DNA from 2 places in the Paenibacillus sp. p3-SID1389 genome. Region 1 is predicted to be linked to the other one. Evidence: riboswitches for the same ligand, from Rfam matches in the RefSeq annotation. Region 1 holds a riboswitch; the other holds the start of a gene.
The links. Region 1 has a riboswitch for glycine ahead of gcvT (glycine cleavage system aminomethyltransferase GcvT). Riboswitches for the same ligand answer to the same signal wherever they lie in the genome.

Region 1 (4,405 bases):
GAACGGCTCGATTATTTAGCGCAAACCTACCAGGTACAAACAGCGGCTGAAGAGGACGCGAAACGGGTCTACTTGCGGGATGCATCGATTATCGTCCTGGCGATGAAGCCGAAGGACGCCGGCGAAGCTTTGGCTGAACTTGGACCGCTTCTGCGCGAGGGTCAGTTGATCGTCTCCCTGATCGCCGGCTTATCTATCGCGACGATTCAAGTCCTGCTTGGCAGTCCGGTCGCAGTGGCTCGCACGATGCCAAACACCTCCTGCTCCATCGGACATGGAGCTACCGGGATCTCCTTCTCTCCGGAGACCACCGAGGCGCAGCGCGCCCAAGTCTTGTCGATGTTTGAAGCCGTTGGAATGGTTAGCGTTATCCCTGAAGAACAAATGGAAATTTTGACGGGCGTATCCGGGAGCGGACCTGCATATGTTTATTATCTGATGGAAGCGATGATTGAAGCGGGCATCGAAGGCGGGCTAACACCAGAGCAATCCCGCGAGCTTACCGTGCAAACGGTGCTGGGCGCTGCCCTCATGATGTCGGAAACCGGCGAAGCGCCTACCAAGCTGCGTGCGGACATCACCTCGCCAAACGGTTCGACGCAAGCGGCGATCGGCGTGCTGGAAGCCGGCAGCTTTCAGCCGAACGTAAAGGCTGCGGTCCACCGGGCTGCCGAACGCTCGAAAGAAATGGGCGAAGCCGTGAGACAAGCGCTGTTGTAGCAGCGAAGCTGTGTGGTGCAGCGATGGCCGGCAATGCACTTAAGGCCAGTATGAAAGGGGGACGGCAGCATGAACTACGTCGATATCCCATGGGAAGAAAAACAAGCGGCGCTGGACGCCATCCAACGCCTGCGGGAGGAGTTCGCCGCCCGCGGTTGGTTCCCCGCTTCCAGCGGCAGCTTGTCGATGAGGGTCGGCCGGTATACGCCGGACCGGTTCGTGTTTGCCGTAACAGCCGACGAGACGTATAAGTCGGAGCTGTCAGCGGCACCCTCCCCTCCGGCAGGCGTGCTGTTCGTCGATTCCGCCGGCGCGCCCTGTGAGCCAACGCGGCTCAAGCCTTGCGCCGACGCACCGATACACGCGAGAATCTACCGGATGACCGGCTGCGGCGCGATCGCGCACGTACATACGACGTTCAATAATGTGCTCAGCGACTATTTCGCAGCGGATGGCGGCGTCCCACTCAAGGGAAACGAACTGCTCAAAAGCCTAGAGATATGGGAGACGCAAGCGGAGATCCGAGTGCCGATTCTGCCAAACGCCGCCGAGCTCCCTGCCATCCTCAAGCAAATCCCGGGCAGTCTGGATACAAGTGTGCCCGCGTTGTTGCTGCAAAATCACGGGATCTATGCCTGGGGGGCTAACATCACCAAGGCCAAGCGCCATCTGGAAGCGCTGGAATTTATGTTTGAAGCGCTGTACCGTTCCCTGCTGTTGCCCCCCAAAGGGCATCATGCCTAAAAAAACAACTCGCGACAAGCGATAGCGGAGTTATGCTGACCGAACATCAGCGGCTTCCGCGATTACGCTGACCGCGAGTTTCTTACTTTGCCCGAAATCTTGCTTTATCTCTCGATAAATTCCGCATACGCCTTCGCGTCCATCAAATTCGCCAGCGCGACGTTTGCGTCTTCCTTCAAACGAATGTGAACCATCCAGCCCCCGTCGTACGGCTCTTCATTCACGAGCTCCGGCGCGGTATCCAGCTCCCGGTTCACCGCCAGCACAGTCCCGCTGACCGGCGTAAACAAATCGGCGACCGTCTTAACGGATTCGATCGTTCCGATGCCTTCCTGCGCTTCGAATTCCTGCCCCGGTTCGGGCAGCTCCACGAACACGATGTCGCCCAGCCGATGTTGGGCTACGTCGGAGATGCCGATCTTCACCGTCCCATCCCCCAAATCAAGCACCCATTCATGCTCATCGCTGTACAACACGTTTTCCCTGATCTCACTAGCCAAAGCTTGCTCCTCCTCTTTCGGATGATCTAGCATACCTTACACATTGTGAATTATCTATCTTCGTATTTCCCTCGTTCAGATTATTCCAAACCTAGCTCTTATGTCAATATTATTAACACATTTGATAGAGTCTAGCAAAATGTAAGCGTAGCCTTTTCCAGTAAACGAATTTAATTAAAATTATTATGATAACTTTATTGACATCTAGGCGGTTTTTGAGTATTAATGAGATGTGTAAGCTGCGGTTGATGGCAGGGGGAGAGATTACAATTACCGTATTGTAACGCCGAAGGAGCAAGCCGCGAAGCGGTGAATCTCTCAGGCAAAAGGACCTCTGCCGGACGCAACTCTGGAGAGCATTCACGTAGAGGTGTCCTCTACGTGAATCACCCAAGGGGAAACCTGCGCGAGCTTCGAGCCTTAGCACAGGGTAACTCTCAGGTACAAGGGACAGAGCCGGGAAGAACCGTTAGGTAGGCTAGCGGGTTTTCTTTGGCCTGTCCTTTTTGCTGTTCTCAAAAATTGGCCGATCCGGCCCTTACGAGGTGATGGTAATGTCCGAATCCGCATTGCGGCGTACGCCGCTCTATCCCGGATATGCGCGTTATGAAGGAGTCCGCTGTATCGATTTCGGCGGTTGGGAGCTGCCGGTGCAGTTCAGCGGCATCCAGAAAGAGCACGAAGCCGTGCGCGAGCGCGCCGGTCTGTTTGACGTATCGCATATGGGCGAATTTTTCGTGGAGGGCCCTGAGTCGGAACGCTTTTTGCAACACATGACAACCAACGACGTGACTCTGCTTCAGCCGGGGAAAGCCCAATACACCTTGCTCTGCTATCCCGATGGCGGCGTGGTGGACGATCTGTTGATCTATCAACTGGATGAAGGCAAGTACATGCTGGTGGTCAACGCCTCGAATATTGAAAAAGACTGGGACTGGCTGCAGCAGCACCTTCCTGCTGAAGGTGTAACCATGCGGAACGCCTCCGACGAGACGGCGTTGCTTGCCGTTCAAGGGCCGCTGGCCGCCTCCCTCCTCTCCCCTCTTAGCGAAGGGGAGGATCCAGGGGCCTTGCGTCCGTTCACATTTATCCGGGAAGCGCGGATTGCCGGCATACCTGCCTTGCTGTCCAGAACCGGGTATACCGGCGAGGACGGATTTGAGTTGTATGTAGCAGCCGAGCAAGCGCAAGCGCTTTGGGACATACTGATGGAGGCCGGGGAGAGCCATGGCCTTCTCCCGGCCGGGCTGGGCGCTAGAGATACGCTGCGCTTCGAAGCTTGCCTGCCTCTGTACGGCCAGGAATTGGGACCTGAGATCACCCCGCTCGAAGCGGGCTTAAACCGATTCGTGAAGCTGGAGCAAGGCGACTTCATCGGCCGCGATGCATTGATCAAACAACGGGATGAAGGCATCCCTCGCCGCCTCGTCGGCCTGGAGATGATCGATCGCGGGATTCCGCGTACGCATTACCCGGTGTTTGCCGAAGGCTCTGAGGAACCGATCGGAGAAGTCACGACAGGCACGCAATCGCCTACCCTGAAAAAAAACCTCGGGATGGCGATCCTCACCAACCGCTATACCAAACCCGGCACGATTGTGGAGGTCGACATCCGCGGCAAGCGGCTGAAGGCCAAGGTCGTCCCGCTGCCGTTCTATCGCCGAAACCCTGCCGCCAAGCGGTGAAAGGAGAACACGAAATCAGATGCTAAAACATCGTTATTTGCCGTTAACCGAACAAGACCAAGCGGAAATGCTGCAAACGATCGGAGCAAGCTCCGTCCAAGAGCTGTTCAAGGACATTCCGGAGAGCATTCGCATTCAAGGTGAACTCCCGGTATCCCCTCGTTTAGACGAATACGCGCTGACCCGCCACTTAGCAGAACTTGCCGGTCGTAATGCCGACACCGACCGATTCACCAGCTTTCTTGGTGCCGGGATTTATGACCATCACATTCCTTCCGTCATTCAGCACGTCGTGTCCCGTTCGGAATTTTATACCGCGTACACGCCGTATCAGCCGGAAATTAGCCAAGGCGAGCTGCAGGCGATTTTCGAATTCCAGTCGTACATCTGCGAGCTGACCGGACTGAAGGTCGCCAATGCCAGCATGTACGACGGAGCTACCGCTTTAGCCGAAGCCGGCAACCTGGCCGCGGCTGCCACCAGACGCAAACAGCTTGTCGTCTCCCGCACCGTCCATCCGGAAGCACGCGAGGTGCTCGCCACCTACGCTCACGGTCTGAATCTGGAGATCGTTGAGGTTGGCTGGGAGCAAGGCGTAATTGATCGTGAGGCACTTGCTGCGGCCGTCACCAAGGACACCGCTGCCGTCTTGATCCAGAACCCGAACTTCTTTGGCTCCCTGGAGGATCTTCGTGCCATCGGCGAACTGGCCCATGCCCAAGGGAGCTTGCTGATCGTCAGCAGTAATCCGCTCGC
Region 2 (4,405 bases), on a different contig from region 1:
AAGTGTTGCCGGCTCCGCCAGACTGGAATCCGATGGGTTCCGACTCGAAATCTTGCAAATATCCGGGCTCGATCCCGGCTGACACCGTCACAGAATAGTGCTCGCTGTCAAATCCGTTATTGCCGTAATCATTCACGTGAATATAATATTCAAGGCCGGCTGTTCCGATCAGGAAAGCGGGGATGATGGCTTCATATACGCCATCCTTCTCGTTTCCGGATACCCGTGTGGCCGGAATATATAAATAATGGCTGGTTCCAGCTTCTTTCGCATAAAAATCGACCGACGTGACCGCCACCTCGTCGCTGACACGGGCGGATAATGTCAAATCAAAGCCTTCATATATTAAGGTAGGCGGCGTATGCTCTAGGACCGGTTCGTCCAAGTCTTCTCCGCCGGTCACCACGCGACCGGAGACGCTGCCGATCCCTTGGAGAACAGAGCCTACGGCGTTCAACGCATTTACAATGCCGTATCCATACCCGTTATTAGGGACTGTCTCATACTCGGCGTCTGTCCGCGGTGTGGCCGTGCTGGTCAGGATTTCCTCCAGCTGGTCTACCGTGAGGGAATGGTTGGCCTGCAGCAGCAAGGCAGCGATGGCTGTCGTATGCGGGCCTGCCATCGAGGTGCCGTCCCAGCCGCCTTCATAGGCACCACCGGGAACGGAGGACCGAATGTTGACCCCCGGTGCGGAAACTTCCGGTTTAATTTCACCGTAAGGCGAAGGTCCACGCAAAGAGAAATCCGCCAAATTCCCGTTGATGTCCGTAGCACCGGTGGCAAACGCTTCAGGATAGTTAGCTGGCGCAGCTACCGAACCGGGACCGCCGGGGTTGAAGATATCGGTGTTGCCCGCCGAGAACTCAGGGAAGATTTGCGCGCTTCTCCAAGCTTGTACGATCGGGCGGAACCATTCATCAATACCGGGGCCTCCTCCCCAGGAATTGTTCACCACGTCCGGAGCCAGCTCCGGATGCAGATTCCCTTCGGCATCCACCGGGGCGAGCAACCATTGGCCGCCGTCCAGAATGATGGCATCCGTGGTGGAGGGGTTAAAGATACGGACTGCGATCCATTTCGCCCCAGGCGCGACGCCGATCTGGTTCGAGCCGTCCGGCTCCGAACCAACCATCGTTCCCATGGTGTGCGTGCCGTGGCCGTGGCTATCGGTAGGCAGCGAAGCATGGCTGTGCGGATCATACCAGCTGAGTTCGGGATTCACGATATTGCCCGAAGCATCAAGGGCCCGCCATTTGCTCCGTAGAGCCGGGTGGTTGTAATCTACCCCGGTATCGAGGTTAGCTACAACGATGCCGGTGCCGTCGATGCCCATATTCCACACCTCGGGGGCATTGACCTGGGCGATGTTCCACTCGACGCTGCTTGGAGTAACGTCGGAGGGAGCTTGACTTGTGCCGCCCAGCGAAGAAGAAATTTCGTCGGCCGGTTTCACGGCAGGCTCTGCAGCCGCATCTTTGTGGATTTCAACCTTTTGCAGATGTCGTTCTTCATTCGGCAGAATTTTCTCCACTTCGGGGAAAAGGGCGATTTGCTCCAGTACTTCTTTCGAGCTTGTCACCGCCATGGCATTTACGATAAAGTAGCTTTTGTAGTCTTTCACCTCTCCGGATTGCTGGGCTTTCCGCAAGTATTCCTCCAGCGCATATTGGGTGCGGGAGGCCGTTTCGCGCAGGGCGCTGACAACGGAAGTCCGTACGGACAGCTTCGCGGCGGAAGGAGTGGATTTCTCCAGCTGGGCTTTCTGAAGAGCCAGCTTGGCGACCGAAGTTGTATCGGTCTGCTCCTTGAGTTTGACCAGGTAGGTGACGAAGTCGTCTTGCTTAAACTGGGTCTGCAATTTAGCGTCGATCTTGGCTTCGGCCACTTGGGGCGCGGTCGATCTCAGGCTGCTTTGTCCCGATACGCTGCTGCTGCTGGCGGAGGCGACGGGAACGAGAGTTAACGCAAGAAGGATCGACATGCCAAGCGAGAAAGGTTTGCGAAATCTCTTGAGACTTATCAACTTCTTCACTCCCTTTGATTAAGTTTTAAGCCCAACATCCATCCTGTGACGGCCGCCCGGAGAAACGAATAGCTGAGTCCGGACGCATTACGCCTGACAAAAATTGAAGCAAGTGCCTCTTGGGTACATCACCTCCTTCATGTAAAATAGTGGAAGCGGGTGTAAGTAAGTCATGGTGGATGTGGATGTGAGTTGAAGCCAATGCTGTGGAGAGAATCGTTTTAGTTTAGCAGGGGTCATAGAGTGAAGATAAGTTAACACGGAGCGCACCTTATTTTTCAACAATTCATAAAATAAGGTAAAATCTGGGGTTGTTACGGACAGTATATATCTGTAAAATCAGGTATACAAGTGGGTGGATGAGTAAAATATACATATTTTCTTATAAAAATAGGAAAAAATAACTAGAATTCAACGTGAACCACCGGAATTTATGTAAGATATCTTGACATCTTGCTGGCTTCGGTTTACATTAAGCACAAATTCATATCGGCGAATGAGGATGATGGGAGAGTCCGCGGGCTGATCCGAAAAGGGACGCCAGCTTAGCGGCACCGAAGGAGCAAGGGCCGGTCCTGCAGCCGGCAGCCGAATCTCTCAGGTACAAGGACCATGATCGGACGCCACTCTGGAGAGAGCGAACAGCCACCCAAGAGGTACATGGACCCGGATGTTAAGTTGAACCGGGAACATTAAACTTTCAGGTAACGGGGACAGAGCGAAAGGCAGCAGCCTTTTTGCTCTGTCTCTTTTTCGTCATAGAAAAAATGAGGGGAAGATGTAGCGATGCGATTTAAAAGCGTATTTTCTATTATCGGTCCGGCGATGATTGGGCCTTCCAGCTCACATACGGCCGGGGCTGTACGGATTGGACGATTTGCCCGTCAGCTGCTCGGAACCGCGCCGGTCAAGGCGGAGATTTGTTTCTACGGCTCCTTTGCCGAAACGTACAGCGGGCACGGTACCGATCTGGCCATCGTTGGCGGCATTCTGGATTACCGTACGGACGACGAGCGAATCCGCCAGTCGATGCAGGACGCTGAAAAGCAGGGGATTGAGGTGGTGTTTGCCACCGGAGTCCTGCCTGGGGCCCATCCGAATACGGTAAAAATAAAACTAACCCGCCAAGACGGAAGTCATATCGAGGTCATGGGGGCATCCATTGGCGGAGGGACGATCGTCATTCGCAACATCGACGGTTTTGAGGTGAAATGCTCAGGCGAGCTGCCGACGCTGGTCATCTCCCACGCAGACCGGCAAGGGGTACTGGCAGGGATTACGGCCTTGTTCAGCCGGGAGAACGTCAATATCGGCTACATTATTACCGATCGGAAAGGGCGGACCGCTGAGGCACTGACTGTTGTGGAAGCCGATTCGTCCATTCCGCCGGAATTAGTGGAGGCGATCCGTGCGTTGGAGCATGTCAGCCAAGTGTCCTATATTGATCTGACGAAGTAAAATGAGGAGGGAGCACGATGCGTTTTAAAAATTTACGTGAGCTGGCCCAGCTCTGTGAGCGGGAATCTCGCACGATTTCCAGCATTATGATTCAGGACCAGGTGGAAGAGAGCGGGCAATCGGAGGAAGAAATTTTGGCCGCCATGAACGAATACTACCAAATCATGAAAACGGCGGTGCATAAGGGGCTGACGGAGGATATCGTCTCCACAAGCGGGCTGACCGGCGGCGATGCCAAAAGGGTGGAGGCTTACCGCAATCGCAGTGAGACCTCGGTTGGTGACATCGCATGTCAGGCCATGGCTTATGCGCTGGCCGTGTCCGAGGTGAACGCTTCGATGGGCCGGATCGTCGCCACGCCGACGGCGGGCTCGTGCGGCATCATCCCCGGCGTGTTCGTCAGCGCCCAAGAGCGCTTCGGCTGGGAGGATGAGCATCTTGTGCGCGGGTTGTTTTGCGCGGGGGCCATCGGGTACGTGATCGCCAACAACTCGTTTATTTCCGGTGCAGAAGGGGGCTGCCAAGCAGAAATCGGATCGGCGATTGGGATGGCGGCCGGTGCAATGGTTGAGCTACGCGGTGGGACGCCGGAGCAGGCGGTGCACGCCGTTGGCCTCGCGTTAAAGAACACGCTGGGGTTGATCTGTGATCCCGTTGGCGGTCTCGTCGAAATTCCTTGTATCGTGCGTAACGGCTTTGGGGCGGTGAATGCGCTGGCTGCCGCCGATATGGCCTTGGCCGGTGTGCGCAGTGCGATCCCGTCGGACGAAGTCATCGACGTGATGCTGGAGGTGGGCTCGGCGATGCCCAGCCGCCATCGCGAAACCGCGCAGGGCGGGCTGGCACAAACGCCTACCGGCCGCAAAATCATGAAGGAGCTGCGAAGCCGGAAGAAGTAGAAGGAGTTGCTCCAAAGGTTTT

Region 2: it holds a riboswitch for glycine, as region 1 does, so the genes downstream of both, sdaAB (L-serine ammonia-lyase, iron-sulfur-dependent subunit beta) here and gcvT (glycine cleavage system aminomethyltransferase GcvT) in region 1, are expected to answer to the same signal.

What each region holds. Positions count from the first base shown of each region.
Region 1 is NZ_JALXVO010000019.1:40,279-44,683, reverse strand. Features, by position in the region: gene proC (pyrroline-5-carboxylate reductase) at 1-720, shown strand, start outside; gene mtnB (methylthioribulose 1-phosphate dehydratase) at 790-1,464, shown strand; gene gcvH (glycine cleavage system protein GcvH) at 1,569-1,997, opposite strand; glycine riboswitch at 2,210-2,308, shown strand; glycine riboswitch at 2,309-2,428, shown strand; gene gcvT (glycine cleavage system aminomethyltransferase GcvT) at 2,519-3,649, shown strand; gene gcvPA (aminomethyl-transferring glycine dehydrogenase subunit GcvPA) at 3,669-4,405, shown strand, end outside.
Region 2 is NZ_JALXVO010000001.1:195,679-200,083, forward strand. Features, by position in the region: gene M3G15_RS00800 (S8 family serine peptidase) at 1-2,026, opposite strand, end outside; glycine riboswitch at 2,523-2,649, shown strand; gene sdaAB (L-serine ammonia-lyase, iron-sulfur-dependent subunit beta) at 2,813-3,484, shown strand; gene sdaAA (L-serine ammonia-lyase, iron-sulfur-dependent, subunit alpha) at 3,502-4,383, shown strand.